DNA from 2 places in the Mesorhizobium sp. M0074 genome. Region 1 is predicted to be linked to the other one. Evidence: predicted binding sites of a transcription regulator. Region 1 holds the regulator's gene; the other holds the start of a gene.
What was found. Region 1 encodes LexA, which represses DNA repair genes until DNA is damaged. Its sites were predicted from a motif close to TGTTCNNNNTGTGTTCNG; they were not measured.

Region 1 (15,809 bases):
GAACGGGCGCTCGCATCACGCGCACCGCCACCTGGTCCGCGGTCTCAGCCGATTCAGCTGGGAACGGATTGCCGGCCGCCAGCCTTAGCCAGCCGTCGGCGCGGCGCACGATGATGTCGACGTGGCGGCCGAAAGTCTTTGCGAACGCCGCCTCCAGCCGCTGCTCCAACGCCGCAAGTTCTGTTTCTTGCGCCTCGAAGACCAGATTGCCGGTCGCTACCAGCGTGCGCGGGTTATTCAGACCCAGGCCTTCGGCCATCGCCTTCAGATCGGACATGACGACCCGCTGCCCCTCGCCCAGGACAATGCTGTAGAGCAGCGCGACGTAAGTTTGCATGGGCGGCTAGTCTAGACCAGCCGCGACTGCTCTACCGCCGCCTCGATGAAGCTGGCAAACAGCGGGTGCGGATCGAGCGGCCGGCTTTTCAACTCGGGATGGTACTGCACGCCGATGAACCAGGGGTGGTCGGGATATTCGACCGTTTCCGGTAGCACGCCGTCCGGCGACATGCCGGCAAACACCAGGCCGCAATCCTCGAGCCGCTCCTTGTAGTCGACATTGACCTCGTAGCGGTGGCGATGGCGTTCGGAAATCTGGGTATCGCCATAGATCTCGGCGATCTTCGATCCCTTGGCGAGGTCGGCCTGGTAGGCACCGAGCCGCATGGTACCACCAAGGTCGCCGGTTTCCCTGCGCTTTTCCAGCATGTTGCCCTTCAGCCATTCGGTCATCAAGCCGACGACCGGCTCCTCGGTTGGACCGAACTCGGTCGATGATGCGCGCTCGACGCCGGCCAGCGAACGCGCCGCCTCGATGCAGGCCATCTGCATGCCGAAGCAGATGCCGAAATACGGCACCTTGCGCTCGCGCGCGAACTTCGCCGCCAGGATCTTGCCCTCCGAGCCGCGCTCGCCAAAACCGCCGGGGACGAGAATGCCATGGACCTTCTCAAGCCACGGCGCCGGGTCTTCCTTCTCGAATATCTCGCTTTCGATCCAGTCGAGCTTGACCTTGACCCGGTTGGCGAGGCCGCCATGCGACAGCGCCTCGATCAGCGATTTGTAGGCGTCCTTGAGGCCGGTATATTTGCCGACGACGGCAATGGTCACTTCGCCTTCCGGATTGTGGATGCGGTTGGACACCGCTTGCCACCGTTCCATGCGCGGCTTCGGCGCCGGATCGATGCCGAAGGCGGCCAGCACTTCCGAATCCAGCCCTTCATTGTGATAGGCCATCGGCACGTCGTAGATATGCGGGACGTCGAGCGCCTGGATGACGGCGCTTTCGCGGACATTGCAGAACAGCGACAGCTTTCTGCGCTCTTCCTTGGGGATCGGCCGGTCAGCGCGGACCAGCAGTATGTCGGGTGCAATGCCGATGCCGCGCAACTCCTTGACCGAATGCTGCGTCGGCTTGGTCTTCAGTTCGCCTGCCGTCGGAATGTAAGGCATCAAGGTCAGGTGGACGTAGACGGCGTTGTTGCGCGGCAGGTCGTTGCCGAGCTGGCGGATCGCCTCCAGGAACGGCATCGCTTCGATGTCGCCGACGGTGCCGCCGATCTCGCACAGCACGAAATCGTAGTCGTCATTGCCGTTGAGGACGAAATTCTTGATCTCGTCGGTGACGTGCGGAATGACCTGCACGGTAGCGCCGAGATAGTCGCCGCGCCGCTCGCGCTCGATGATGTTCTTATAGATCCGGCCGGTGGTGATGTTGTCTTGCTGGTTGGCCGAGCGGCCGGTGAAGCGCTCATAATGGCCAAGATCGAGATCGGTCTCGGCCCCGTCATCGGTCACGAAGACTTCGCCGTGCTGATAGGGCGACATCGTGCCGGGATCGACATTGAGATAGGGATCGAGCTTTTTGATGCGTGCGCGATAGCCCCGCGCCTGCAAGAGAGCCCCAAGGGCCGCTGCAGCAATGCCTTTTCCAAGTGAGGAAACCACGCCGCCTGTGATGAATACATATCGCGCCATGGGAGTCATCGCTTAACGCGGCCGAATTGATTCCGCCAGAGAAAAAACCGCCGCGAAGGCTTTTTCCCAAGAAGGCGCTCTGGTCGTTGGCGTATCAAAACAAAAGGGCCGGCGAGGCCGGCCCTTTTGGCACGATCTGTCAAAGCGTCAGATGATGACGACTTTGGTGCCTACTTTCACCCGGCGGTAAAGGTCCATGACGTGCTCGTTGATCATGCGGAAGCAGCCATTGGAGGCGCTGGTTCCGATCGACTGCGGCGCGATGGTGCCGTGAATGCGCAGGTGGGTATCTTTCTTGCCGTCGTAGAGATAGATGGCGCGCGCACCGAGCGGATTGTCGCCGCCGCCGGGCATGCCGTCCTTGTACTGGCCATAGTGCTTGGGTTCGCGCTTTTGCATATCCAGCGTCGGAATCCAGCGCGGCCATTCCTGCTTGTCGCCGACGGCAACCGTACCCTTGAACTGCAGGCCTTCCCGGCCGACCGCGATGGCATAACGGCGGGCGGTTGACGATGATTCGACGAGGTAGAGACGACGGGCGCTGGTATCGATGACGATGGTGCCGGGGTTGTAGCCGGTGAATTCGACCTCCTGCGGCACGAATTCCGCCTTGACCTTGAACTGCCGCTTGGCCTGCTTCCTTTCGAGCGCGGCGTCGAGCGCGCGTGTTTCCGGAAGCAGCGACATCGACGAAGAGGATGTGCCGCCGAACAGTCCCGCGAACAGCCCGACGCTTTGCGGCTTCTGCCCGACCGGTTCGCTGCGCAACTCGCCATTGTTGCCGGTCAGCGCAACGTTCATGGCCTCGGCCGGGATCGGCTCGGCCGACTGGATCGGCGCAATAGGCGTAATCGGTTCGATGATGTTGACGGTCTTCTTCTTGGCCGGCGTGGCGTCAGCCACCTTGGCCGTTGCGAGCGGCTGGCTCTTCTTGGCAAGGAACGCCTGCCGTTCCGCATCGGCTTTGGCTTTCGCCGCCTCACGCATCGCCAGCTTCCTGGCTTCGAGTGCCTTGGCGCGAGCGGCTTCCTTGTCGGCTGCGATCTTGGCTTCGATCTTGCGGATCTGCGCAAGGTCGTCCGGCGTCGGATCTTTCTTCTTCTTGAGAAGCTTCAATTGCGCTGCATCGCTTTTGGCAGCGACCTTGACGACGTCGGTTGTTGTTGCGGCTTTGTGGGCCGAGTTTGCCGTCGGCATGGCCGCGTAAGCGGGCGCACCTAGGCTGAGCACGGCACAAAGGCCGGCAAAAATGAAGCTGCGAAGCTGCATGGGGAAGATCCGATCGTTCAATGCTTGTTGCCCACGGCGTCGCCCGGCGCCCCCCAAGGACGCCGAGAATGCCGCGTGCAACGTATAATCGATTAGCCGGAAGCGCCTCAAGCGTGAGGCGCAGTCGAATCTTCGTGATCGTGCGGCATTTGCCGCGACTGTGTTCAAACGACAACAGATCGCGGCATAAGTTGCCCTATTACTGGTTGGGGACCTGCGGCGTGGCCGGCGCGGTGGCGCCGTTTGTCGCTGGCGGCGTCGCCGGAGCGGTTGCCGGCGGCGGCGTTGCCGCGCCATTGCCGGACGGCGGGGTCGGCGCCGTGGTGCCCGAAGGCGGCGTCGGCGTCGTGGTTCCAGGCAATTGGTTGAGTACGCCCTTGCCAACTCCGTCCGAGGTCGCCGGCACGCGATCGAGAATGTCGATCGGCTTCTCGCCATAGCGCGCAACGATCGACAGTGTCAGCGAAGTGACGAAGAAAGCGGCAGCCAGGATCGCCGTCGCCCGCGTCAGCGCATTGGCGGCGCCACGCGCGGTCATGAAGCCCGATCCGCCGCCGATGCCGAGGCCGCCGCCTTCGGAGCGCTGCAGCAGCACCACGCCGACAAGCGCGAGCACGACCATGAGGTGGACGACGATCAGTACGGTTTCCATAATTTACCCTGGCAAGGCCTTGTGCGGCCGCTGATTTGGAGGCGGCTCAATACAATGCTTTGACGGCATTTCCAAGCCCGTGGCCGGAATATGGGAAGCAATGCGTCCTTTGCAACGATTTCGGCGCCGGCCGTCCGCTCAAATGCAGCAAGCAGCCCTTGTATCAAGCAATGTTTCGATAGGCTTCCGCGATGCCGAGGAAGTCCGCCGCCTTTAGGCTGGCGCCGCCGACCAGCGCGCCATCGACATTCCTGACGCCGAGCAACTCGACGGCGTTGGACGGCTTGACCGAGCCGCCGTAGAGAATGCGCATCTTGGCCGCCGTATTGCCGAGCTTCCGTGCCAGTTCTTCGCGGATATGCGCATGTGCCTCGGCGACGTCGGCGGCGGTCGGGGTCAAGCCGGTCCCAATCGCCCATATTGGCTCATAGGCAATGACGGTGTTGGAGGCCGTGGCGTTTGGCGGGACCGAGCCAGCGACCTGGCGCGACAGCACGTCGAGCGTGGCTCCTGCTTCTCGTTCGGCTCTTGTCTCACCAATGCAGATGATGGCCACCAGCCCGGCGCGCCATGCGGCGGAGGCCTTGGCCTGGACCAAGGCATCGTCCTCCTTGCGATCGGCGCGGCATTCGGAATGGCCGACGATGACATGGCTGGCACCTGCATCCTTCAGCATCTCGGCCGAAATGCAGCCGGTATAGGCGCCGCTTTCCTCGGTGTGGCAATCCTCTCCGCCGGCCCGCACCGGCGTGCGCGACAGAATCTCGGCGGCGTGCGCAAGCAAGGTCGCCGGCACGCAGACCACCGCTTCGGTCTCGGCGTCGAGCCCACTCATGAAGCCGTTGCCGATCATCCTGAGCTCGTTGAGCGAGGCGCTAGTGCCGTTCATTTTCCAGTTGCCGGCGACGAGCGGGCGGATTCCAGGCGTCATGGGATTTGTTTCTCCGGGCAATTTCCAGCTGGCCCTCACTATCAAAATCAGGCCACAAAGCAATCGACAGTGGGCAGGAAGGGCGCTATTGCGCTTGTTTCAGACTCGGCGCATGCGAAATGCGCAAAAATCGGAAGTACACATGCTTGGTATGTTGAGAAGCGCGGCGGGGACCTGGGTCGCTAAACTGCTGCTGTCATTGTTGGTGTTGAGCTTCGCCGTCTGGGGCATCTCGGGCCGCCTGATGGGCGGTCTTGCCGGCCATGATGCCGTGATCACGGCCGGAGGCACCAAGGTCTCGATCAACGAATACCGCCTCGCCTACGATCGCCAGCTCAGCGTCATGTCGCAGCAATTCGGCCAGCGCATCAGCCGTGAGCAAGCGACGGCGCTCGGCATCGACAACCAGGTGCTGGCGCAACTCGTGTCGGGCGCTGTCCTCGACGAGCAGGCCCGCAAGCTCGGACTCGGCCTGTCCAAGGACCGGCTCGCCGAACTGACGCGTGAAGACCCGGCGTTCAAAGGGCCTGCCGGAAGCTTCGACAGGAGAACCTTCGAGTACCTGCTTCGGCAGATCGGCATGCGGCCGGAAGACTATTTGAAGAACCGCGCCCAGGTCGCGGTCCGCCAGCAGATCGTCGAGGCGGTTTCGGACGGCCTCAAGGCCCCGGATACATTCTTCAAGGCGGTCGCGCTCTATCGCGGCGAAGATCGCACCATCGACTACCTGACCTTGCCGAAATCGCTGGTCGAACCGATAGAAGCGCCGTCCGACAGCGCGCTTTCGGCCTATTTCGAGGAAAACAAGAAAACCTACGCCGCGCCCGAATACCGTAAGTTCTCCTATGTCAGGCTCGAACCGGAAGACATCATGGATTTGAGCGCGGTGACCGACCAACAGGTCAGCGACGACTACAATAAGAACAAGGCGCGCTACACCACGCCGGAGATGCGCACCATCGAGCAGCTTGTGTTCAAGACACCTGATGCCGCAAAGGCGGCGCTCGATTCGCTCAGGACCGGCGCGACCTTCGACAAGATCGTCGCTGCCGAAGGCAAGACGCCGGCCGACACGCTGCTCGGCACGCTGGCCAAGGACAAGATCGCCGACAAGGCGGTCGCCGATGCTGCCTTCAAACTAAACGTCAATGAGGTCAGCCCGGTCGTACAGGGCGCCTTTGGTCCCGTTCTGCTGCGCGTCACCGAGATCAAGCCCGAAGTGGTGAAGCCGCTGGCCGAAGTGTCCGAGCAGATCCGCAAGGACCTGGCACTGGGCGAGGCAAGCCGCATCTTGCTGGACGTGCACGACAATTACGAGGATACGCGCGCCTCGGGCAGTTCGCTCGCCGAGGCAGCCGCCAAATTGAAGCTGAAGGTCGTCACCATCGATGCCATCGACCGCACCGGCCAACGGCCGGATGGAAGCATCGTCAAAGACCTACCGGAATCGCCGGCACTCATCAAGGCGGTGTTCGAATCCGAACCCGGAACCGACAATGAAGGCCTCACCACCGCCGATAACGGCTTCGTCTTCTACGACGTGAGCGCGATCACGCCTGCCCGCGACCGCACATTGGACGAAGTCCGCCAGAAGGTCGTGGCCGACTGGACCGCGGCGGAGACCACCAAACGGCTCACCGCAAAAGCACAAGAGCTCGAGAAGCGTCTCAAGGCCGGCGCCACGCTCGAGGTGATCGCCGGTGAGCTCAAGCTCGAAAAGCAGACCAAGCGCGGCGTCAAGCGCGATGCTGACGACGTCGATTTCGGCAAGGAAGGGGCCGCCGCGATGTTCGGCGTCGGCGAAGGCGGCACCGGGCTGATCCCCTCGCCCACGGGCGACGGACAGATCCTGTTCAAGGTTGCCGAGGTATTCGAGCCCGCCGGGGCCGACGCCAGCTCAGTACCCGAGGACGCACAGAAGTCCTTCACATCCGGCATGTCCGACGACCTGCTCGACCAGTTGGTGGCGCAGTTGCAGACGCAATATGACGTCCGCATCGATCAGACGGCCGTAACCCAAGCCCTGGCCAGATGAGCGCGCTGAAGATCCACATCGCCAAGGTCGCCGCCGGCAGCGCTCTTTCTTTCGAGGAGGCGCGCGAGGCCTTCGACATTATCATGTCGGGCGATGCTACCCCCGGCCAGATCGGCGGCTTCTTGATGGCATTGCGCGTGCGCGGTGAGACCGTCAGCGAGATCGCCGGCGCCGTCGCCACCATGCGCGCCAAGATGCTGCGTGTCGAAGCCCCCGAGGGCGCCATCGACATTGTCGGCACCGGCGGCGACAATTCGCACAGCGTCAACATTTCGACCGCATCCGCTTTCGTCATCGCCGGCAGCGGCGTGCCCGTCGCCAAGCACGGCAATCGCGGACTGTCCTCGCTGACCGGCGCCGCCGATGTGCTGATCGCATTGGGCGTCAAGATCGACATCCCTCCGGAAACGATCGGCCGCTGCATCCACGAGGCCGGCGTCGGCTTCATGTTCGCGCCGGCGCATCATCCGGCGATGAAGCATGTCGGCCCGACCCGGGTCGAGCTCGGCACCCGCACCATCTTCAACCTGCTGGGCCCGCTTTCCAATCCGGCGAGTGTCAGACGGCAGATGGTCGGCGTGTTCCTGCCCGAATGGATCATGCCCGTGGCAGAAACGTTGAAGGAACTTGGTGCCGACCATGCCTGGATCGTCCATGGCGACGGCTATGACGAGATCACCACCACCGGCGAGACACTTGTCGCCGAACTGGCCGGCGGCGAGATCCGCAGCTTTACGCTGACCCCGGAAGCAGTCGGGCTGACGCGTCACACCAAGGACGAGTTGCGCGGCGGCGACGCCGCCCACAACGCCCAGGCACTGCGCGACATGCTGGGCGGCGCCGCCGGCGCCTTTCGCGATACGGTGCTGATGAATGCCGGCGCCGGGCTGGTGGTGGCCGGCAAAGCGACGACCCTCGCCGACGGCATGGTAACGGCGGAGCAGGCCATCGACAGCGGCCGCTCGCTGAAAGTGCTCGACAGGCTGATCGAGATTTCGAACGGTTAAAACCATGTCCGACATCCTGCGCAAGATCGAGGCTTACAAGCGCGACGAGATCACGGCGGCCAAGGCGCGCGTGCCGCTCGCCGAGATCAAGGCACGGGCGACGGATGCCGACGCGCCGCGCGGCTTTCTTTCTGCCCTTGAAGCAAAGCGCAAATCCGGCAGGTTCGCGCTGATTGCCGAAATCAAGAAGGCTAGCCCATCCAAAGGCCTGATCCGCGCCGATTTCGATCCGCCGACGCTGGCCAGGGCCTATGCGAAGGGCGGTGCCGCCTGCCTTTCGGTGCTGACCGACGCACCCTCCTTCCAAGGCGCGCCCGAATTCCTCACCGCTGCGCGCGCTGCCGTCGAGCTGCCTGCATTGCGCAAGGATTTCCTGTTCGACCCCTATCAGGTCTACGAGGCCAGGGCATGGGGCGCCGATGCCATCCTGATCATCATGGCCAGCGTCGACGACGCGTTGGCAAGAGAACTCGAAGCGACAGCGTTCGGTCTCGGCATGGACGCGCTGGTCGAAGTGCATGACGAGGCTGAAATGGAACGCGCGCTGCAGCTGTCGTCGCGGCTGATCGGAATCAACAACCGCAATCTCCGGACCTTCGAAACCAGCCTGCAGACCTCGGAGCGGCTGGTACCGATGGTGCCGGCCGACCGCCATCTGGTCAGCGAGAGCGGTATCTTTTCGCACGACGATTGCCGCCGGCTGGAGCAGAGCGGCATTGCGACTTTCCTGGTCGGCGAGAGCCTGATGCGCCAGCAGGACGTGGCCGCGGCAACGCGCTTGCTGTTGACGGGCAAGGCGCCGGCAGAGGCCTTTTGAGGATGGCGGCCGCCCTCACCCATCTTGGCGCGCAGGGCGAAGCCAACATGGTCGATGTCGGCGACAAGGCTGAGACGGTGCGCACTGCAGTCGCAGAAGGTTTTGTCGCGATGCGGCCCGAGACGCTGGACATGATCCTCGCCGGCGACGCCAAGAAGGGCGACGTGCTGGGCACCGCGCGCATTGCCGGCATCATGGCGGCCAAGAAGACGCATGAACTGATCCCGCTTTGCCATCCGCTGCTGCTGACCAGGATATCTGTCGATATCGAGGCGGACGCCGCGCTGCCCGGCCTGAAGGTGACAGCATTGACCCGCGTCACCGGCAAGACCGGCGTTGAGATGGAGGCTCTGAGTGCCGTCTCGGTCGCTTGCCTGACCATCTACGACATGGCCAAGGCGGTCGACCGCGCCATGGTCATCTCCGGCATCAGGCTTGTTGAAAAGACCGGCGGCAAATCCGGCGACTACAAGATCACCGGAGACGGGGCCACCGAGGCAGGCCGATAATGGCGCTGGTCCCAGTTGCCGAGGCGCTCGAGCGCCTGCTGGACGGCGCAGCAGCGCTGCCGGGCGAACGCGTCGCACTGCTGGATGCCGCCGACCGCGTGCTGGTGGAGCCGGTTGTGGCGCTCCGCACCCAGCCGCCGTTCAACGCCTCCGCCATGGACGGCTATGCCGTGCGGGCGGCCGATATCGCGTCCGTACCGGCAAGGCTTTCGGTGGTCGGCATGGCGCCGGCCGGACGCGGCTTTGCCGGAACGGTGCAGCAGCGGCAGGCCGTGCGCATCTTTACCGGCGCGCCGCTTCCCGAAGGCGCCGACACTATCGTCATCCAGGAGAACGTCCGCGATCTCGGTGGCGGCAGCGTCGAAGTGACGGAACCGACGGTGCAGGGGCGCAACATCCGCCGCCTCGGGCTCGATTTCGCCAAGAGCGATGTCCTGCTGCCCAAAGGCCGCCTGCTCGACCCGGCGGCCTTGTCGCTGGCGGCATCGGCCAATCACCCCGAGGTGCGCGTGGTCAAACGGCCGCTGGTCGCCATCATCGCCACCGGCGACGAATTGCTGCCGCCGGGCAGCGATGTTGGCCCCGACCAGATCATCTCCTCCAACGCCTATGGTGTCGCCGCTGCCGCACAGTCGGTCGGTGCGCGCGCGCTCGACCTTGGCATCGCGCCGGACCGCAGGGAGGCGATCGCTGCGCTGGTTGAAAAGGCCGTGAAGGCTGGCGCGAACGTCATCGTCACGCTGGGCGGTGCCTCGGTCGGTGACCACGACTTCGTCCATGACGTGCTGACCGGGCAAGGCATGACGCTCGATTTCTGGAAGATCGCCATGCGGCCGGGCAAGCCACTGATGTTCGGGCGGCTGGGAGACATTCGCTGCATCGGCCTGCCCGGCAATCCGGTGGCAAGCCTGGTCTGCACTCAGCTCTTCCTGAAGCCGCTGCTGGCGCGGCTCGGTGGCCGCGCCTTTCAGCAGGATATACGTCGGGCACGGCTCGGTGCTGCCATGCCGGCCAACGATCTCAGGCAAGATTATGTGCGGGCTGTTGTCATAGATGACACCGGTACGCTCGTGGCGACGCCGTTCGGCATCCAGGACTCCTCGATGCTGAAAATGCTGGCCGATGCCAACGGGCTGATCGTTCGCGCGCCGTTCGCTCCTGCCGCGGCGGCGGGCTCCCCCTGCGACGTACTGATGCTACGCTGAACCTGCCTCACTCCGAAATCAAGGTCCGGGTCAGCGGATGGTCTGGATCGGCCAAACCGTCGATGATGTTGAAATGATGCCGGTCAGGCTCGACCACCGAGCTGGTCGCGGTACCCAGGCCGATCCAGATGTTGGCCAGCAACGCGCTCTGACGCAGGAATTCGGCGCGCTCGCCGCCGCCGGCCCAGCAGGTCAGGCGGGCCTTGTCCATCGGGCGCAGCAGCACCGGACTTTCGGCCTGCGCCTCGGCCTCATCGATCGCCAGCGTCTCGTTCATGCCGGTGCGCATGATCGGGCGCAAATCGTGCACCCCCGAGATCGACACCACGTGACGAACGCGCCGGACCACTTCGGGCGCCAGCGGCGTCGTCGCCGTAACCATCCGGCTAACAAGATGGCCGCCGGCCGAGTGTCCGGTCAGCATCAGCGGCCCTGGAACCATCGCCGCCGCCTTGCCGATCGCCGCGCCGACTTCCTTGACGATGCCGCCAATGCGTATCTGCGGACAGAGCGTGTAGGACGGCATCGCCACCGCATAGCCGCGATCAACAGGGCCAGTGGCAAGATGCGACCAGAAACTCTTGTCGAATGCCATCCAGTAGCCGCCATGAACGAACACCACGAGTCCCTTGGGCTTGATGGCCGGCAGGAAAAGATCGAGCCGGTTGCGTGGGTTGTCGCCATAGGCCATGTCGAGCCGCGCCCTGCCCTCGGTCGAAAGCACGTCGCGGAAAACCCGCGCGGGCTCGATCCAGGCCGCCGGCCAGCGATCGCTGCCGGCTATGTTGGCGCCGTTGGCATAGGCGTTGTCCCAATCGGCAATGTGACGTTCGAACACCCTGCGCCCTCCCTGGCAATATAGCCTTGCAACGTAGCCGTGAGCATCGCGCGGCGCGTCGTCGCCAGCCTCACGATTCCAGCTCTCGCATCAATCTCAAGTGACAGCCGCCTTGATGGCGAAGCGCGCTTCCTTCCACGCACCGGTGCGCAGGATGTCCTCAAGCACTTCGACGGCCTGCCAGACATCGGCATAGCCGACATAGAGCGGGGTGAAGCCGAAGCGCATGGTCGATGGCGCGCGAAAATCGCCGATCACGCCACGTTCGATCAGCGCGCGCATGACCTGGTAGCCATGCTCATGCATGAATGAAATCTGGCTGCCGCGTTTTTCCCCATCGCGCGTGCTTTCGAGCGTGAGCCCGTAAGTGCCGCACTTTGCCTCGACAAGCTCGATGAACAGATCCGCCAGTGCGATGCTCTTCTTGCGCACCGCCGTCATGTCGACATCGTTCCAGATGTCGAGCGCGCCCTTCAGCGTGCGCATCGACAGGACCGGCTGCGTGCCGCACAGAAACCGGCGGATGCCGGTGCCGGCCGCATAGCCTGGCTCGAAGGCGAAGGGCCGTGCATGGCCCCACCAGCCGGTGAGCGGCTGCTGGATGTCGGAAAGATGCCGCTCAGCCGCATAGATGAAGGCAGGCGCGCCCGGGCCGCCATTCAGATATTTGTAGGTGCAGCCAACGGCAAAATCGGCGTTTGCCTTGTCGAGTTCGACTGGCATCGCGCCGGCGGTGTGGCAGAGATCCCAGACGATCATCGCCCCGGCTTCCTGAGCCCTGCGCGTCAGCGCCGGCATGTCGCGCAGTTCGCCCGACTTATAGTTGACGTGGTTGACCAGCACCACGGCGGTGCGTTCGTCGATCAGCTCTTCGATGGTCGGCGCGTCGACCCCCGAGAGGCGCAGCAGCGTATCTTTTCGCGTCGAAACCACACCCTCGGCCATGTAGAGGTCCGTCGGAAAACTATCGCCCTCGGCGACGATGACCTGCCGCTCCGGTCGCATGGCCATGGCGGCGTGCAGCAGCTTGTAGATGTTGACCGATGTCGTGTCGCAGACCACCGTCTGGCCGGCCGCGGCACCGATCAGGCGCCCGAGCTGGTCGCCAAGTTCAAGCGGCATGTTGAACCAGCCGGCCGTGTTCCATGCGCGGATGAGATCATGCGACCATTCTTCGGTCGCGGCCTTGTGCAGTTCATCGAAAGCGGCACGTGAAGCAGCTCCTAGCGAATTGCCGTCGAGATAGATCACTCCTTGCGGCAACACAAAGCGGTCGCGCATCGCGCGCAACGGATCCGCGGCATCCATCGCCTTTATGGCCACGAGATCGGGAATTCCTGTCATGATTTGTCTGCTCCCCCAAGATCCAACGCAACGCCGGACACGCATCGACTGTTCTTCCATTACCTGGTTGCGCGCAGCAAGGCTCCACCGGCGAGAAGCAGCCTGACCAGGCGGTGGAAACCGGGACTTAACCCGAGGTTGGCGTTTTGAATTCGTTTCGTTCACGGTGCATTGACCAAACCGCACAGTCGATACGGGTTCAATTCCGTGCCTTTTGCCGACCGACGGCCGATGCCAGTGCCGCCTTCTAGGAGGCCAGAAGGGCGCAAACGAAAGCAGAATCAAGGCGATGAGGCTCGCGGCGGTGAAAATGCGGTACGCCGGTAGGGGACGTCGTTTGTTTCCCGAGCCTTAACGCATTCATTAAACTTTAAACAGTTGCGGAACACAACTGGAACAGATAGTGTTTGTTCTGGGTTTGTTTTTCTGATTCTGTTGGGGGTCGCTATGCTGACACGCAAACAACACGAACTGCTTATGTTCATCCACGAAAGGTTGAAGGAAAGCGGTATCCCGCCTTCATTCGACGAGATGAAGGAAGCGCTCGATCTGGCTTCCAAATCCGGAATCCACCGGCTGATTACGGCGCTGGAGGAGCGCGGCTTCATTCGCCGTTTGCCCAACCGGGCCCGTGCGCTGGAGGTGCTACGCCTGCCTGACTCGATCGCCCCCGGCCTCAATGCGGCACGCAAGTTCTCGCCGAGTGTCATCCAGGGCAGCCTTGGGCAAGGCGCCCCTCGGCAGGGCAAGCCGACATCGTCGCGTGTCCCTGCAGCCGGCAATGACGACGATGTCGTCGCCGCCGTTTCGATCCCGGTAATGGGCCGCATCGCGGCCGGTGTGCCGATCGATGCCATCCAGCACCAGACGCATTCGATTTCGGTGCCGCCGGATATGATCATGGGCGGCGAGCATTATGCGCTCGAGGTCAAAGGCGATTCGATGATCGAGGCTGGCATTTTCGACGGCGACACGGTGATCATCCGCAATGCCGATACGGCGAGCCCCGGTGAGATCGTGGTGGCACTGGTCGACGAGGAGGAAGCGACGCTGAAGCGGTTCCGCCGCAAGGGCGCCTCGATCGCCCTGGAAGCCGCCAATCCGGCCTACGAGACGCGCATCTTCGGACCAGACAGGGTCAAGGTGCAGGGCAAGCTCGTCGGACTGATCCGCCGCTACTGAGCTCCGCCCTTGGCGCCGGCTTTGGGGTTGTCGGCCCTGCGGTATGGCGGCAGGCCCCGTGCCGCGCGTGAAAATTTCCGCTGCACGTGCCAGGGCCGGTATGATTTTTCGACGGCGAAGCGGATCTCGGCGCGTGTTGCCGCTTGTGGATCGAAATAGACGGCGGCACTTCCCGCGCGCGCCAGTTGCCGTTTGGTGACGACGAGGACCAGCCGGTCGTAGTAGCAGGGGTTATGGGCGGTGGCGTCGTCGATGACGATCAAGCTGGCAAAGGCGCAGGCTGGCCGCGCAGTATCGCGGTCCTTGGCTTGCGCGATGATCGCGCCGGATGGATGCCTGGCAAGGCAGAGGCCGTCCGTGCAAATGAACGGCATGCCCGGCGGTAGGTCGGCCGGATCGGCAATGTCGAATTGCGGGTCGTTCTTTCCAGGCGTTTCCGGCGCGACGATGGCCTCTGATGTGAGCGCGCGTTTCCAGTTGTCGATGGTGAACTCATTCGGGCGTGCCCGGTTGACCGCGAGTTCACCGCTGCCGATCGGCAGCGCGACCAGCCGCGCGTCCTCCGAGACCAATACGTCGGGTATGCGTGTCTGCGTTGTCGTCAGCAAGCCGGCGAGCGCAAAAGGAAGTGCCGCCAGCCGCAACCAGGTCGTCGCCATGCTGGCAATGACGAGGGCGATCGTCACCAGAAGGACGGATCTCAGCGAAATCAGCCCGACCGCATCGATCGGCGAGCGCTCCGAGATCCACCCGGACAGGGCGATCATCGCCGTCAGCCCCTTGCCCATGACATAGAGGAAAGGGCCATCCGCACCGAACGGCATCGCCAGCGCGCTGAGAACGGCGAAGGGCATGACGACCAGTGAGACGATGGGCATGATGGCCAGATTGGCGAACAGGCTGAGCGGCGCCACGCGCTGGAAATGCCATATGGCGAAAAGCGCCGTGGCGCTCCCTGCAATGATCGAGGTCATCGCCAGACCGCACATGCCCAACAGGACCTTTCGAGTGGCAAAGCGTAGCGGCGACCGCCGCGGTGGCGGCGTGGTGGCCCTGCCGGCGCGGTAATCGGACCAGCCTGCATAGGCGCCGACAAGGGCCGCCGTCGCGGCGAAGGACATCTGGAAACTCGGACCGACCACCTCGTGCGGCGACACCAGGATGACCGCGATGGCCGAGATCGCCAGGTTGCGCATGGTGAGCGCGGCCCGGTCGAACAGCACGGCGATAAGCATCACCGCCAGCATGATGAAGCTGCGTTCGGCCGCAACGACAATGCCGGAAAAGACGAGGTAGGCCGCAATCGAAAAAAGCGCGGCGGCCGCGGCATATTTCTTGACCGGCCGTCGCGATGAGAAATCGGGAAACAGCGCAAAGGCACCCCGCAGCAGCGCCATGATGGTGCCGGCGACCAACGCCATATGCAGCCCCGAGATGGAGATGATGTGGTAGATGCCGGTGCGCCGCATCGCTTCGTTGATCTCCTCGGGAATGCCGGCGCGCACGCCGACGATCAGCGCAGCAGCAATCTCGCCCTCGGCACCGCCGATGCGGCTGCGGATATGGTCGGCGATCGATTCGCGCGCGTCTTCGATCGCGGAAGAAAGCTGCGCGGCAAGCGGCATGCTGCCCGACGACACGACTTTCGGATTGCCGAGAAAAAAGCCGCTGCCGCCGATACCGGCGAAATAGCTGTCGAAGGAGAAATCATAGCTGTCGGGCCGCACCGGGCCGGTCGGCGGCAGCAGCCGCACATAGCCGGTGATCTCGGAACCGGCGGTCAGCTCAGCCGGTATCTTCATCGCCGAAACGCGGACCCGTTCCGGCATGTAGCGCAGTGTCGGCCTGGCCGTTGAGATCACATCGATTGTCAGCCTGATGCGGCCGCTCGCCATGGGCTCGTACGATACGACGCGACCCGTCAGCCGCGTCGAGATTTCGGAGCCGAGCATATGCGTTCCGACACGCCATGTCTCGAACTTGGCGGCAAGTACGCCAAGCGCGCAGAGCAGCGCCACCATGAAGCACAGGCGCGTCCTGGGC
Region 2 (15,809 bases), on a different contig from region 1:
TCCCCCCTTGAGGGGGAGATGTCGCTGAAAGCGACAGAGGGGGTCGCCGCGCGTGGAGTGCCAACTTCGTCTTCCTCGATATGCTGGACCGCGTCGCGCCAACCGAACCGACCCCCCTCTGGCCTGCCGGCCATCTCCCCCTCAAGGGGGGAGATCAGCAGGCCCCCCGCAAAAGCTCAGCTCTTGTTGGCGGCCAGCACCAGCACCGGCTTTTCGCGGTAGAGGTTGGGGAACAGCCGCTTCAGATTCTCGACCTTGGGCAAATCGTTGTAGACGATATAGGGATAGGTCGGGTTGAGCGTCAGAAAGTCCTGGTGATAGTCCTCGGCCGGATAGAAGGTCTTGCCGGTCTCCAGCGTCGTCACGATCGGCTTGGGAAACACCTTGGCCTTGTCGAGCTGGGCGATGTAGCTTTCGGCGATCTTTTTCTGTGCGTCGTTTTCGGCAAAGATCGTCGAACGGTACTGGGTGCCGCTGTCCGGGCCCTGGTAGTTCAGTTGCGTCGGGTTGTGCGCCACCGAGAAATACACCTGCAGCAGCTGGCCGTAGGTCACCTCGGACGGCTCGTAGGTGATCTCGACGGATTCGGCATGGCCCGTCCGGCTGGTGCCGACCATTTCATAGACGGCCGTGTCCTTGTCGCCGCCGGTATAGCCGGAAACGGCGCTGGTGACGCCCTTGACGTGCTGGAACACGCCTTGCACACCCCAGAAGCAGCCGCCGGCGAAGACCGCCTTTTCGGTGCCGGCGGTGGCCTTCTCGTCCATTGCCGGCGGCGGGATCACCACCGCGTCTTCGGCCGAAACTGCCGGCGTCTGCCAGAACACGGCCGCGGCGGCCGTGAGGATGAGCGCGGCAAGTGCTGCTTTTGCGAAAATCGACGATCGTTTCACGGCTCCGGTCATGTCTGATCTCCCATGATGCTGGTGTGGATTATACGACGGATAGGTCCGCCGGGCTCTCACATTGCTGTGCGCATCGCCTATTTGGCCGGAGCCATGGCATCGCAGGCCTTGGTCGCTTCGGCTTTCTTCATGGCGTCCGTCTCGGCGGCGGCCTTGGCCATGCAGTCGGCCTTCATCGGATCTGTCGCCTTCATCGCGGTCGTGGCCATCGCGTCAGCCGCCATGGCGCCGGCCGGCTTCATTGCGTCCGTTGCCGGTTTCATGGCGTTTGTTGCCATGGCGTTCGCCGGCTTCATCGCATCTTCGGCCCGCGCCGCGCCTCCTGCGAACAGCGCCGTCGAGCAAAGTGCGAAGGCGAGTGCCGCCAGGGTCGGGCGATTGGTCAAAGGATTGGTCATGATGATCTCCTAGGGTTTGGCAGGGGTTGACGGCATGCAGCGGCGCCGCTGCGGCGTTGCGCAAATTTCGGAACGGGTTCTAATTCGCTGCGGCAGCGAGGATCGGCCCGCCGCCCGGCACCTGCACCAGCACCGCTGTGCTGAGGCCGCCCGTCGCCGCCGGCAGCGGCAGTGCGGTGGCGTCGCCGGTCCAACTGCCCAGCCTGGTCAGCGAATGCACGACATTGGCGTGCGGCAGCGTGCGGCCGGTGTTTTCTCCGCGCGCCACCGGCACCTCGACGACGCCCTTGCCGTAACGCACCAGCCAGACATCGGCCCTGCCGCCGGGCACCGGACCGGCGCCGATGCTGACCTTTCCGCCGGCGAGCGACAACGAAGGTCCGTCAGCGTGGCCGCCACTCGAAATCAGCTGCTCGATCTCGCCCGGCCTGGCGCCGACGGCATCGGCCCTGCCGTTGACCACCACTTGCGGCGTGAACGGGCCGGAACGGCCGAGCGACGGTTCATAGCGGACCTGGCGCTGCGTGAATTCTTCTTTGCCGAATGTGTCCTTCCAGCCGAGATAGTCCCAGTAGGTGACGTTGAAGGACAGCGCCAGCACGCCGGGCCGGTCCTTGACCTTGATCAGATTGGCGTTGGCCGGCGGACAGGACGAGCAGCCCTGGCTGGTGAACAGCTCTACGACGGTCAGCGTCTGGCCGGCGGCCGCGCTGGTTGCCGACAGCACAGTCGCGGAAAACAGTGCCGCGGCGAGCCCCATCAGGGCTGTGCTGCGTTTCGATCCGGTCATCGCTGTTCTCCTGTGCGGTTCCATGTCCACACTTCGCCGCCGACACACGGTTCGTTACAGCATCACCGCTTCGTGATCGTTCGCAGCTCTCCCTTCTCCCCTTGTGGGAGAAGGTGGATCGGCGCGAAGCGCCGAGACGGTTGAGGGGTGCTGCAAGAAATGAGGCGTTGGCGTTCCCTGGAACACCCCTCATCCGACCGAGCTTCGCTCGGCCACCTTCTCCCACAGTGGGCGAAGGGAAGACGGTCGCTCGCAACCAACACGCCACCTGGTGTGACCGGGCGGCGGTGTGATGGACGGGCAGCCTAAGCGGGCCGATATGCCCTCGCATTCAGCTGCGGCGGCCTATTGTGTCAACAGCGTTTCCGATGCCCGCTGATTGAAGGCGCACTTGCCGGTTACTGTGTAGAAAAAGTCCGCGTTGGAATCGGTGATGGTCGGAGATGTCGGCACCGACGATCCCCCGTCTTCCCACGCTTGTGTGCTGGTCTGGCCGCACGGCACCAGCATAAAGATATCGACCGTTTGGCCACTGGCGATCTCGACGCCGTTCGCGTAGAGGCGGTTCGATGTTGCCGGATCGTTCGATTTGAGCACCGTTGGATTGCCTGACGGGACATCCATCTGCAGATATAGCTGGTCCATCTGGCTGACGTCGATCACCGCGCCGGCACCGGTCGCGGGATACATTGTGTTGACACAGGTGGTCGCGTATTTCCTGCCGTATGAGTCGGTCTGGACGATCGTGGTGCTAGGCAAGCCGTAGAAGCTGAGCACCGTGGTGGTCGTACACACCTGCTGCTGGACCATAGTGATCGTCGCTCCGTTGATGGTGGAGACGGTCGCCGTGCCATAGCCTTTCGGATCGCCATAACCGTTGTATGTGTAGGTGATCTTCATCAGCTTGTTGGCCACCGTGTCCCCGAATTTGGTGCCGTAGAGCGTCATTGTCTTGCCCCACCAGCCCGAGACCTTGGTCACCTTGAACGTGGCTTGCACCAATGCCGGCCGCTTTGTCACTGCCGACGCAACGCCGACCTGCACGGTGTTGATCCTGGCGATCTGCATGAAATTCGTCGGCATGGCAAAGCCGGCCGAAGCCTTGATGCTGGCGGCGCCGTCGGTGGCGACGACGAAGCTGTCGAGCTTGACCGTGCCTTGCCCGCCATTGGCCAGGTATGCCTCCTGCAGTTTTACCTGGCGGTCCGCCAGTGAGGTGTCCGTCGAAAGCGTCGTGATCGACAGCGACGCTGCATCGAGGGCGTTCTGCATCGATGCCCTGGTTGAAACCGCAGAGGTATAGTCGATGGAAAAACCCAATGCGGCAACCATCGGGATAAGCAAGATGGCGAGCAATGGCGCGAACGAGCCGCTCACCGATTTGAGAAATTTGCGTGCTGACAACGGCATTCCGATCCCCCCGAAACGGCGATGGCCAGTGGCTATCACGCCGGGCGCGAACTATGCTCTAATCTCATGGATCAAAGTTTAACGACTTTGCCGCCCCGCCGCCGCACCCGCGCCCCGCCGCTTGCCGATGTAGCGTGCCCCTGCTAAAGCGCGCCGCATGACCACGCCGATCAAAAACATCCGCAACTTCTCCATCGTTGCCCATATCGACCATGGCAAATCCACGCTTGCCGACCGGCTGATCCAGTCGACCGGCGGGCTGGAGCTGCGCGACATGAAGGAGCAGGTGCTGGACTCGATGGACATCGAGCGCGAGCGCGGCATCACCATCAAGGCGCAGACGGTGCGGCTGAAATACCACGCCAACAATGGCGAGGACTATATCCTCAACCTGATCGACACGCCCGGCCATGTCGACTTCGCCTATGAAGTGTCGCGCTCGCTCGCCGCCTGCGAAGGTTCGCTGCTGGTCGTCGACGCCTCGCAAGGCGTCGAGGCGCAGACGCTGGCCAATGTCTACCAGGCGATCGACAACAACCACGAGATCGTCGTGGTGCTGAACAAGGTCGACCTGCCCGCCGCCGAGCCCGAGCGCATCCGCGAACAGGTCGAGGAGGTGATCGGCATCGACGCCTCCAACGCCGTGCTGATCTCGGCCAAGACCGGGCTCGGCATTCCCGATGTGCTGGAGGCGATCGTCAACGATTTGCCGCCGCCGCGCGAGGGCGACATCGCGGCCCCGCTGAAGGCGATGCTGGTCGACTCCTGGTACGATGCCTATCTCGGCGTCATCGTGCTGGTCCGCATCATCGACGGCGTGCTGAAGAAGGGCCAGACCATCCGCATGATGGGTACCGGCGCCAGGTACCTGGTCGAGCGCACCGGCGTCTTTACGCCCGCCCGCATCAATGTCGACGAGCTCGGCCCCGGCGAGTTCGGTTTCTTCACCGGCTCGATCAAGGAGGTTGCCGACACTCGCGTCGGCGACACCATCACCGAGGACAAGCGGCCGACGGCACAGGCCCTGCCCGGCTTCAAGCCGGCACAGCCGGTGGTGTTCTGCGGCCTGTTCCCGGTCGACGCCGCCGACTTCGAGGATCTGCGCGCCGCCGTCGGCAAGCTGCGCCTCAACGACGCCTCCTTCTCCTTTGAAATGGAAACCAGTGCCGCACTCGGCTTCGGCTATCGCTGCGGCTTCCTCGGCCTTTTGCATCTGGAGATCATCCAGGAGCGGCTGGAGCGCGAATTCAATCTCGACCTTATCGCCACCGCACCTAGCGTCGTCTACCGCCTGCTGTTGAACGACGGCACTGTCAAGGAACTGCACAACCCGGCCGACATGCCCGACGTGGTCAAGATCCAGGCCATCGAGGAGCCGTGGATCCGCGCCACCATCCTCACCCCGGACGACTATCTCGGCGGCATCCTGAAACTCTGCCAGGATAGACGCGGCATCCAGGCGGACCTGTCCTATGTCGGCAAGCGCGCCATGCTGATCTATGACCTACCGCTCAACGAAGTGGTCTTCGACTTCTACGACCGGCTGAAGTCGATCTCCAAGGGCTACGCCTCCTTCGACTATCACCTCACCAACTATCGCGAGGGCGACCTGGTCAAGATGTCGATCCTGGTCAACGAAGAGCCGGTCGATGCGCTGTCGATGCTGGTCCACCGTACGGCGGCGGAAAAGCGCGGCCGGCAGATGTGCGAGAAGCTGAAGGAGCTGATCCCGCATCATCTGTTCAAGATCCCGATCCAGGCGGCGATCGGCGGCAAGGTCATCGCCCGCGAGACCATCTCGGCGCTGCGCAAGGACGTCACGGCCAAATGCTACGGCGGCGACGTCTCGCGCAAGCGCAAGCTGCTCGACAAGCAGAAAGAGGGCAAGAAGCGGATGCGCCAGTTCGGCAAGGTGGACATCCCGCAGGAAGCGTTTATCCAGGCCTTGAAAATGGGGGATTGAGAAGCCGGTTGGCGCGCACAGCGCGCCAACCCATCGATCCAGTGAATCGATGGCAGGCTTCGAAAGCGGGGGAGCTGCCGGAGGCAGCGGGCCCCCCGCCAGCGCGGCGCTGAAGCTGCATGGTGGAGATTGGGCAGAAGAGTGCGACAGGTCAGCAAGCTGGATACGCGCCGGCCATTGCGACCCTTCAGGACAGCGGACCATCATTGGAGAATGTCCCGCCTTGAAGTATCCTTGCGGCTTCGGGGGAGACATCACATGCGCTCCACTCTGGACCTCGTCGCCGCGATCGGCCTCGCCATCGGCGGCGCTTTCGGACTCGCCGGCACCTTCGTCGAGAGCGCCGAACTTCGCGAAACGCTCTGGACGATCGACGGCGTGGCGCTCGTGGTGGCGACCGCGCTGCTGACGATGAAATATCAGCGACTGTGCAACGACTGCCTGGCGGCCGGATTTTTGACCTTTCTCGCCGGCGAGAGCCTGCTGCTGGCCGGCAATGCGGCGGGGCTTGAGGCCAGCGTGCCCTCCTATGTCGGCGGTATCTCGCTTTGGGCGGCGGCGCTGGTCATGGTCAGCGCGCCGAAAACCTTCGCGCTGTGGATGCGGCTCACGGCTGTCGTGGCCGCCTTGCTGTTTGTTGCGTCGGCGGGCCTGATCCTGTGGGGTGCGCCTTTGCTGCCGACCTCGGCGCCTCTGCCGGCTGCCGGATATCCGTTTCTGGTCCTAACATTCATCGGCTGGATCTGGACCCTCCTGAAGCCTGGGCGTTGAGCCTGGTCGAACCGCCCCTCTCGGGCCGCTTCGCGGCCACCTTTCCCCCACTTTGTGGGGGCGAGGGACCCAGGTCTTGTGAGGCTTCGGTGATTGGCATTCCTCGCCCCACGAAGTGGGAGAGGTGGTTTGCGAAGCAAACCGGAGAGGGGTCTTCCTTGGCAACGCTGCGCTTTCGCGATGTGCAAATGGCGCACCCCCTTCCACCCATCCCGCCGCCATGCCATGTTCCCCCTCGCGGCCGGGCAGGCCGCTTCATTCCGGGGGGAAATCATCATGTCGTCCTACGCTTTCGCGCGCCGCGTCGCCGCGTCGCTGTTCATTGTCACGCTGTTTGCGCCCGTCGCGCATGCCGGCGATGTCACCTTCGAGATCAAGAACAGCCATCCGAACGCCATGCGCGTCGAGCTCTACAGCCAGGACCGCGATCATGTCTGGCCGGGCAACAATCAGGATTACTATCTCAACGACGGCGAGACCAAGGCGATCCCGCTGTCCTGCAGTGACGGCGAATCGATCTGCTACGGCGCCTGGGTCGATGGCGACGAGAATACCTATTGGGGCGTCGGCCCCGGCAATACGGAAAAGTGCGACGATTGCTGCTACACCTGCAGTGGCGGCGAGACCGAGGAAATCGATCTGGTTCCGTGAGTTGCCCGTCTTCCTCTTGTTGGGGGCAATCGCGTATGGGCAAGTGCCCCCTCACCCGGATTGCCAACCGAATTGCGAAGGGCAATTCGGGGCAATCCGACCTCTCCCCGAGGGGAGAGGAGGTCGCCTGCGCTGCGCCAGGCTCTTCTCCCCGGCGGGAAGAAGGTGGCCGCCCACGAGTCTTGCCTCCGCAGCCCGAGGGCAGGCTCCGCGGCCGGGGGACTTCATGGGCGATTGCTCCATCCTTGTGGGGGAGAAGCCAGCGCAAAGCGGGCAGGGGCGCGCGCTGTCCCGCCAACGTCAGGCCGGCAACGCCGGAATTTCAAAGCTGAAACAAAAAACCCGCCTCGGCAGGCGGGTCGTTGGAGCCAATTAGCACCATACCCAAATTAGTAGCATAGCTGCCGGCACAAAGCAAGAACAAAATGTGGTGCTGCGAGCAAGAAATGCGAATTCCCTTACCGCCGCGCCCGAGGTCGGCCCTCACGAGGGTGAGAATTCTGCCTTGACGTCGTCCTGACTGTCGCCATAGCGTAGTCCGACAGGAGACCCACCCAATGGCAGTGGTCGAAGGCGAGAACATCGACATCGGCTTTTCCGGCCGGCGTTGCATCCATTCGCGCAACTGCGTGCTGGGCGATCCGCGTGTCTTCGTGCCCAATGCGCCCGGCCAGTGGATCCACCCCGAGGCGGCCAGCGTCGAGAAGATCGTGGCGCTCGCCGAAGCCTGCCCGTCCGGCGCCATCACCTATATCCGCAAGGATGGCGGGCCGCAGGAACAGCCGCCGGTGGTCAACATTGTGCGCATAAGGGAAAACGGTCCGCTTGCCGTCCATGCCGAGATCGTGTTGGGCGGCGAAACGTTTTACCGCGCCACGCTGTGCCGCTGCGGCGCCTCGGAAAACAAGCCGTTCTGCGATGGTAGCCACACCAAATCGGGCTTCACCGCCACCGGCGAGCCGGCGCTGAAGGACGCGCCGGCGCTGGAGGTGCGGAATGGCCCGCTGACCGTCACACCGACGACCAACGGCCCGCTCAAGCTCGAAGGCAATGTCGAAATCGTCACCGGCACCGGCCACACGGTCGACCGTACGCAACGCACCTTCCTCTGCCGCTGCGGCCACACCGCCAACAAGCCGTTCTGCGATGGCTCGCATAAGCGCGTGGGGTTTGTCGGGTAGCCTAGCGATCTCCCCCTTGAGGGGGAGATGTCGCCGAAGGCGACAGAGGGGGGTCGGTACGTCCTGACGCCAATGCCATCGCGGCCAGAGAATGCCGGGGCTCCACGCGAGACGACCCCCTCTGGCCTGCCGGCCATCTCCCCCTCGAGGGGGGAGATTACGCTGCCTTGGCCCAGCGCTCGTGCCTTTATCGGCCCGTTCATATCGGCTAAGGGCGGGGCAAGAGAATTCTCCGGACCCGCCAATGACCGCCAAGACCAAATCGCCACCCCTATTCCTCGGCATCGACACCGGCGGCACCTATACCGACGCCGTGCTGTGGTCGGAGGCCGGCGGGCCAAGCGGAAAGGTGCTGGCCAAGGCCAAGGCGCTGACCACGCGCCATGATCTGGCGGTCGGCATCTCCGGCGCGGTCGATGCGGTGCTCGAAATGGCCGGCACCGACCCGGCAGCGATCAAACTGGTGTCGATGTCGACGACGCTTGCCACCAATGCGCTGGTCGAGGGCCAGGGCGGCCGCGTGGCGCTGGTGATGATCGGCTTTGCCGAGGGCGACCTTGCCCGCGACGGGCTGAAGGCGGCGCTCGGCACCGACCCGGTGGTGTTCTGCCCCGGCGGCCACGATGTCCATGGCAATGCGGCAAAGCTCGATCTGTCCGGGCTGGAGGCAGCTTTGCCGGAACTGGAAAAGTCGGTGTCCGGCTTTGCCGTCTGCGCCTATTTCGCCACCCGCAACCCGGCGCATGAGCTAAGCGCGCGGAACCTGATCCGCGACAGGACCGGCCTGCCGGTCACCGCCAGCCACGAACTGTCGGCCAAGCTCGGCGGCCCGCGCCGGGCGCTGACGACTTTGCTCAACGCCAGGCTGATCTCGATGATCGACCGGCTGGTCGCGGCAACCGAAGGCTTTTTGGCCGCGCGCAACATCGCCGCCCCGCTGATGGTGGTGCGCGGCGACGGCGCTCTGGTCTCGGCCGCCTTTGCCCGCCAGCGGCCGATCGAGACCATCCTGTCCGGCCCGGCCGCCAGCCTCGTCGGTGCCCGCCACATGACCGGCCTCGACGATGCCGTGGTCTCCGATATCGGCGGCACCACCACCGACGTCGCCGTGCTCGACAAGGGCCGGCCGCGGCTTGATCCGGAAGGCGCCACCGTCGGCGGGTTCCGCACCATGGTCGAGGCCGTCGCCATGCGCACCTTTGGGCTCGGCGGCGATTCCGAAGTGGCGCTGGAGGACGGCGCGCTCAATCCGAGAATCCTGCTCGGCCCGCGCCGCCTGGTGCCGCTGGCGCTGGCCGGCTTGATGCATGGCGAGGCCGTCACGGCGGAGCTCGAGCGCCAGCTGCGCGCGCCCAATCCCGGCCGCATGGATGGCCGTCTGGCGGTGCGCACCGGCGTGCCGGAGCGGCTGGCGGCCGGACTGACCGGCGCCGAAGCCAAGCTCTACGAACTGATTGGCGCCGTGCCGCAGGCTCTAGACAGATTGCTGACCTCGAACGCCCAGAACGCCACCTTGAACCGGCTGGTGTCGCGCGGGCTGGTGCATGTCGCCGGCTTCACGCCGTCGGACGCCGCGCATGTGCTGGGCCGGCAGGCCAATTGGGATGCGGCCGCGGCGCGTCTGGGTGCCGAGCTGTTCGCGCGCAGGCGCGACGGCCGCGGCCAGTTCATCGCCGCCTCGCCGGAGGCGATCTCGGAACGGGTGCTGACCGCGCTGACCCGCCTGTCGGCGGAAGTCATCCTCGAGACCGCCTTTGCCGAGGACGGGCTGGATGGCGCGGCGACCGTCGCCCATGCCCTGGTCCAGCGCGCCGTCGACGCGCATCCCGGCATCGCCCGCTTGAGCGTCGCGCTCGACCGTCCGGTGATCGGCCTCGGCGCCTCGGCGCCGCTGCATTATGCCGGCCTGGCTGAGCTGGTCGGCAATCGATGCGTGGTGCCGCAGGATACCGATGTCGCCAACGCGCTCGGCGCCGTCGTCGGCCAGGTCCGGGTATCGGCCGAGGCGCGGGTCAGCCAGCCCAAGGAAGGGCTGTTCCGCGTTGCCTCAGGTGAAAGCGTGCGCGATTTCAACGACGAGGCGGCGGCAATCGCCGCGGCGGAGAAAGATGTGCGGGCGATTGCCGCCGGGCGGGCTAAGGACGCCGGCACCGACAGTGCCGAGATCGAAATCGCCAGCGAGTTCCGAGTCTCCACCGTAGAGGGCCAGCGCATGTTCATCGAGGCGCATGTCGTGGCGGTGGCGTCGGGACGGCCAAGGATTGCGGTGTGAGCGCGTAATCTCCCCCCTCGAGGGGGGAGATGTCGCCGAAGGCGACAGAGGGGGTCGCCTCGCATGAAGCGCGACGCGATTTGGTGCAAAGAAGAGGTTGCACTCCACGCGAGGCGACCCCCTCTGGCCTGCCGGCCATCTCCCCCACAAAGGGGGAGATCGGCAGCGAAAACGCCCTACCTTCACCCTAAGCTGAATTGACCCTGCCACCGTGACATGCCAAAGGCCCGGCCTAGCCGTTCGCCTTGGAGAAGCCCTGATGACCGATCGCGTCGAGATCGCCGGATTGCGGATTGCCCGCGCGCTTCATGATTTTGTCGTGAACGAGGCGCTGCCGGGCACCGGCATTGAAGCGGAGGCATTCTGGAGCGGTTTTTCGGCGATCGTCCATGATCTCTCGCCAAAAAACCGGGCGCTGCTCGAAAAGCGCGATGCCATGCAGGACAAGCTCGACCGCTGGTATCGCGACAACGGCGCGCCCGTCGACATGGAGGCCTACACGAGCTTCCTCCGCGAGATCGGCTATCTGCTGCCCGAGGGGCCGGCCTTCAGCGTGACGACCGAAAATGTCGACCCGGAAATCGCTTCGGTCGCCGGGCCGCAGCTGGTGGTGCCGGTGATGAATGCGCGTTATGCGCTGAACGCCGCCAATGCGCGCTGGGGCTCGCTGTACGATGCGCTCTACGGAACCGACGCCATCCCGGAGACGGCCGGCGCCGAGCGAGGCAACAAATTCAATCCGGCGCGCGGCGCCAAGGTCGTCGCCTGGGTGAAAAGCTTCTTCGACGAGGCGGTGCCGCTCACCACAGGCAAATGGGCCGGCGTCAACGGGCTTTCGGTCGCCAACGGCATGTTGCGGCTGGGCGAGGGTGCCGGCGCCACCACGCTTGCCGACCTCAGACAGTTTGCCGGCTATCGCGGCGATGCCGCCGACCCCGAAGCCGTCCTGCTGGTCAAGAACGGCCTGCACATTGAAATCGTCATCGACCGCAACAACCAGATCGGCCGCACCGATCCGGCCGGCATTGCCGATGTCGTGCTGGAATCGGCACTGACCACCATCCAGGACTGTGAGGATTCGGTGGCGGCCGTCGATGCCGAAGATAAGGTGCTGGTCTACCGCAACTGGCTCGGCCTGATGAAGGGCGACTTGGCGGAGGAGATCACCAAGGCCGGCAAGAGCTTTGTCCGCAGGCTCAACCCAGACCGCTCCTATACCGCGCCCGATGGCGGCACGCTGACCTTGCCGGGCCGCTCGCTGATGCTGGTCAGGAATGTCGGCCACCTCATGACCAATCCGGCGATATCAGACCGCGACGGCAACGAGGTGCCGGAAGGCATCATGGATGCGGCGCTGACGGCGCTGATCGCGCTGCATGACATCGGCGTGAACGGGCGCCGCGCCAATTCTCGCGCCGGCTCGATGTACATCGTAAAGCCCAAGATGCACGGGCCCGACGAAGTTGCCTTCGCCGTCGAGATTTTCGACCGCGTCGAGGCGCTGCTCGGCGTGCCCAAAAACACCATCAGGATGGGCATCATGGACGAGGAGCGGCGCACCACCGTCAACCTCAAGGAGGCGATCCGCGCCGCGAAAGAACGCGTCGTCTTCATCAACACCGGCTTCCTCGATCGCACCGGCGACGAGATCCACACCTCGATGGAAGCCGGCCCGATGATCCGCAAGGGCGACATGAAGCAGGCCGCCTGGATCGCCGCCTACGAAGCCTGGAACGTCGACATCGGGCTGGAATGTGGGTTGGCCGGCCACGCCCAGATAGGCAAGGGCATGTGGGCGATGCCTGACCTGATGGCGGCGATGCTGGCCGAGAAAATCGTGCATCCCAAGGCCGGCGCCAACACCGCCTGGGTGCCGTCGCCGACGGCGGCGACCCTGCACGCCACGCACTACCACAAGGTCGATGTCCACGCCGTCCAGGCGGCGCTGAAGAGCCGCCCCAAGGCGAAACTGGACGACATCCTGTCGGTGCCGGTAGCAAGGCGGCCGAACTGGTCCCCTGAAGACGTCCAGAAGGAACTCGACAACAACGCGCAGGGAATTCTGGGCTATGTCGTGCGCTGGATCGACCAGGGCGTCGGCTGTTCGAAAGTGCCGGACATAAACGACGTCGGCCTGATGGAGGACCGCGCCACGCTGCGCATCTCCTCGCAGCACATCGCCAACTGGCTGCATCACGGCGTCTGCACGCCCGAGCAGGTCATGGAGACGATGAAACGCATGGCGGCGATCGTCGACCGCCAGAACGAAGGCGATCCGCTCTACCGGCCGATGGCGCCGGATTTCGGCAAGTCCATCGCCTTCCTCGCCGCGTGTGATCTGGTCTTCAAGGGCCGCGTCCAGGCCAACGGCTATACCGAGCCGGTGCTGCACGCACGGAGGCTGGAGCTGAAGGCGAACGAGCAGGCGCGCTAGTCGCCGGCGTCCCCCTCCCCCTCGAGGGGAGGGTGGCCCGAAGGGCCGGGAGGGGTCCTGCAAGAAGTGCGCCGACTCCCATTCCAGCGACAAGAACGGGATTGTCTTGGCGACCAATACTCGGTGCCATCTTGATCTGCGCATATCGTGCAGACGTTAAAGGCCGAGCACGTCGCCGGCGACCCCACCCGGCCGCTTCGCGGCCACCCTCCCCTCGAGGGGAAGGAAGCCTACGCCGCTTGTGCCATCCGTTCCGAGCTCATGCGGTAGGAAATCGCTTCGGCCAGATGGATGCGGCCGACCGTCTCGCTGGCCTCGAGATCGGCCAGCGTCCGCGCCACCTTCAAGACGCGGTGATAGGCGCGCGCGGAAAAGCCGAGTTTTTCGCTGGCATCTCTGAGCAACGACAGGCCGGCGGCATCGGGCATGGCGATCGCCTCGATGACGGAGGGCGAGCAATGGGCGTTGGTGGTGGCGGTCGCGCCGAGCCGCTCGAAGCGCTCGCGCTGGATCGTACGGGCGCGGGCGACGCGCAGCGCCACCGCGGCACTTTTCTCTGCCCGGTCCGGCCGGATCAAATCGCTGGCCGAGACCGCCGGCACCTCGATCCTGAGGTCGATACGGTCGAGCAGCGGGCCGGAAATGCGCGCCTGGTAGTCGGTGCGGCAGCGGTCGCCGCGCAGGCAGCGATAGCCGGGCTCGCCGGCCATGCCGCAGCGGCACGGGTTCATCGCCGCGACCAGCTGGATACGTGCCGGATAGGTGACGCGATGATTGGCGCGCGCGATCATGCAGTCGCCGGTCTCGAGCGGCTGGCGCAGTGCATCGAGCGCCTGCGGCGAGAATTCGGGGAACTCGTCGAGGAACAGCACGCCGTGATGGGCAAGCGAGGCCTCGCCCGGCCGCACGCGCAGACCGCCGCCGACCATCGCCGCCATCGAGGCCGAATGATGTGGCGCGCGGAACGGCCGCCGGTCGGTGAGTTTTCCTTCGCCGAGTTCGCCGGCCACCGAGGCGATCATCGAGACTTCGAGCAATTCCCTGGGCGCCAGCGGCGGCAGGATCGACGGCAGCCGCTGCGCCAGCATCGACTTTCCCGACCCCGGCGGTCCGACCATCAGAAGATTGTGGCCGCCGGCCGCCGCCACCTCCAGCGCCCGCTTGGCGGTCTCCTGGCCCTTGATGTCGGCAAGGTCGGGCAGGTCGCGCGCCGAGGCATGGATGCCGGCTTCCGGCCGCGACAGAACCTGCGTGCCGCGAAAATGATTGGCGATGGCGATCAGGCTGCGCGGCGCCAATATGTCGAAATCCTTGCCGGCCCAGGCCGCTTCCGGCCCGCAGGCGAACGGGCAGATCAAGCCCTTGCCTTCGGCATTGGCGCCGATCGCCGCCGGCAGCGCGCCGGCCACCGCCGCGATGGTGCCGTCGAGCGACAATTCGCCAAGCACGACATAGCCGGCCAGCATGTCGCCCGGAATGGCGCCGAGCGCCGCCATCAGCCCGAGCGCGATCGGCAAATCGTAGTGGCTGCCTTCCTTGGGCAGGTCGGCGGGCGCCAGATTGACGGTGACCTTCTTCGACGGCATCGACAGGCCGGATGCATGAAGTGCTGCCTGCACCCGCTCGCGGCTTTCGGCTACGGCCTTGTCGGCCAGCCCGACGATGTGCATGTTGACCTTGCCCGGCGCGATCATCACCTGCACGTCGACCGGCACGGCCTCGATGCCCTGGAAAGCAACCGTGCGAACCCGCGCCACCATGTCTTCACCCCGGATGCAGGCTTTTGCCCCAAGCCTTTGCGATCATGCCGCGAACGGCGTCACCCGAGACAACCACAGATTTCCGGCGAAGGCAAGAACATTTGGGGAACAGCTGAGCGCAACGGCGGCAATGGTTTGCAACGCGGCCGCTCGCGAAGCGAGGCTAGTTGCGCTTCTCCTCCACGGCATCCCAGAACAGGCTGGCGATGTCGGCGCCGCCGAAGCGCTGCACTTCGCGTATGCCGGTCGGTGAGGTCACGTTGATCTCGGTCATGTAATCGCCGATGACGTCGATGCCGACGAGGATGAAGCCGCGCTCCTTCAGCGAGGGACCGATGCGGGCGCAGATCTCGCGTTCGCGTTCCGTCAATTCGGTCTTTTCGGCGCGGCCGCCGACATGCATGTTGGAGCGCGAATCGTGCTCGGCCGGCACGCGGTTGATGGCGCCGACAGGCTCGCCGTCAATCAGGATGATGCGCTTGTCGCCAGCCCGCACCTCCTTGAGGTAGCGCTGCACGATGTAGGGTTCGCGGAACAACTGGCCGAACATTTCGAGCAGCGAGGCGAGGTTGCGGTCGGCCTCGTGCAGGTGGAAGATGCCGGCGCCGCCATTGCCGTAGAGCGGTTTGACGATGATATCGCCGAACTCCTTGCGGAAGGCTGCGACCTCGAGAGGGTCCTTGGTGATCAGCGTGTCCGGCATCAGGTCGGGAAATTCGGTGACGAAGATCTTTTCCGGGCTGTTGCGCACCCAGGCCGGGTCGTTGACCACCAGCGTCTTCGGATGGATGCGCTCGAGAATATGCGTGGTGGTGATGTAGTTCATGTCGAAGGGCGGATCCTGCCGCAAAAGGATGACGTCCATCTCCGAAAGATCGGTGCGGACTTCTTCGCCCAGCGAATAATGATTGCCCTTCTCGTCGCGGACCTGCATCGCCTCGATACGGGCAAACACCTTGCCGTCGCGCAGCGACAGCCGGTCGGGCGTGTAGTGGAACAATTGGTGGCCGCGCCGCTGCGCCTCCAGCGACAGTGCAAACGACGTGTCGCCGGCTACCGACACGGTGGAGATGTGGTCCATCTGGACGGCGACTTTCAGGGGCATGGCAGCTCTCCGGCGCACTTGGAGCGATCCACTTGGACGCACAAAGTACGCTCCAACATTTCTTGAATCCATGCATCGTGCTTTCCGAAAATCGATTCCGATTTTTCGGGCCGATGCATCGACGACAGCGATATAAGGAAATCGGCGGCCTCTGCCAATCGGCCAAGGT

Region 2: NKJ73_RS25940 (YifB family Mg chelatase-like AAA ATPase) is a predicted target of LexA. The motif match lies at 14,629-14,646, and genes of this name have one in related genera.

The regions. Positions count from the first base shown of each region.
Region 1 is NZ_JAMYUM010000003.1:160,143-175,951, forward strand. It holds gene NKJ73_RS05915 (DUF1697 domain-containing protein) at 1-337, opposite strand, end outside; gene pyrG (CTP synthase) at 349-1,977, opposite strand; gene NKJ73_RS05925 (L,D-transpeptidase) at 2,125-3,246, opposite strand; gene secG (preprotein translocase subunit SecG) at 3,446-3,898, opposite strand; gene tpiA (triose-phosphate isomerase) at 4,062-4,829, opposite strand; gene NKJ73_RS05940 (SurA N-terminal domain-containing protein) at 4,972-6,864, shown strand; gene trpD (anthranilate phosphoribosyltransferase) at 6,861-7,871, shown strand; gene trpC (indole-3-glycerol phosphate synthase TrpC) at 7,876-8,688, shown strand; gene moaC (cyclic pyranopterin monophosphate synthase MoaC) at 8,691-9,197, shown strand; gene NKJ73_RS05960 (molybdopterin molybdotransferase MoeA) at 9,197-10,402, shown strand; gene NKJ73_RS05965 (hormone-sensitive lipase) at 10,410-11,240, opposite strand; gene kynU (kynureninase) at 11,337-12,584, opposite strand; gene lexA (transcriptional repressor LexA) at 13,032-13,766, shown strand; gene NKJ73_RS05980 (ComEC/Rec2 family competence protein) at 13,760-15,809, opposite strand, start outside.
Region 2 is NZ_JAMYUM010000022.1:78,876-94,684, reverse strand. It holds gene msrA (peptide-methionine (S)-S-oxide reductase MsrA) at 177-905, opposite strand; gene NKJ73_RS25985 (hypothetical protein) at 983-1,303, opposite strand; gene NKJ73_RS25980 (DUF1223 domain-containing protein) at 1,383-2,093, opposite strand; gene NKJ73_RS25975 (TadE/TadG family type IV pilus assembly protein) at 2,439-3,503, opposite strand; gene lepA (translation elongation factor 4) at 3,661-5,466, shown strand; gene NKJ73_RS25965 (hypothetical protein) at 5,725-6,237, shown strand; gene NKJ73_RS25960 (hypothetical protein) at 6,514-6,888, shown strand; gene NKJ73_RS25955 (CDGSH iron-sulfur domain-containing protein) at 7,446-8,069, shown strand; gene NKJ73_RS25950 (hydantoinase/oxoprolinase N-terminal domain-containing protein) at 8,314-10,341, shown strand; gene NKJ73_RS25945 (malate synthase G) at 10,601-12,775, shown strand; gene NKJ73_RS25940 (YifB family Mg chelatase-like AAA ATPase) at 13,006-14,535, opposite strand; gene gshB (glutathione synthase) at 14,699-15,640, opposite strand.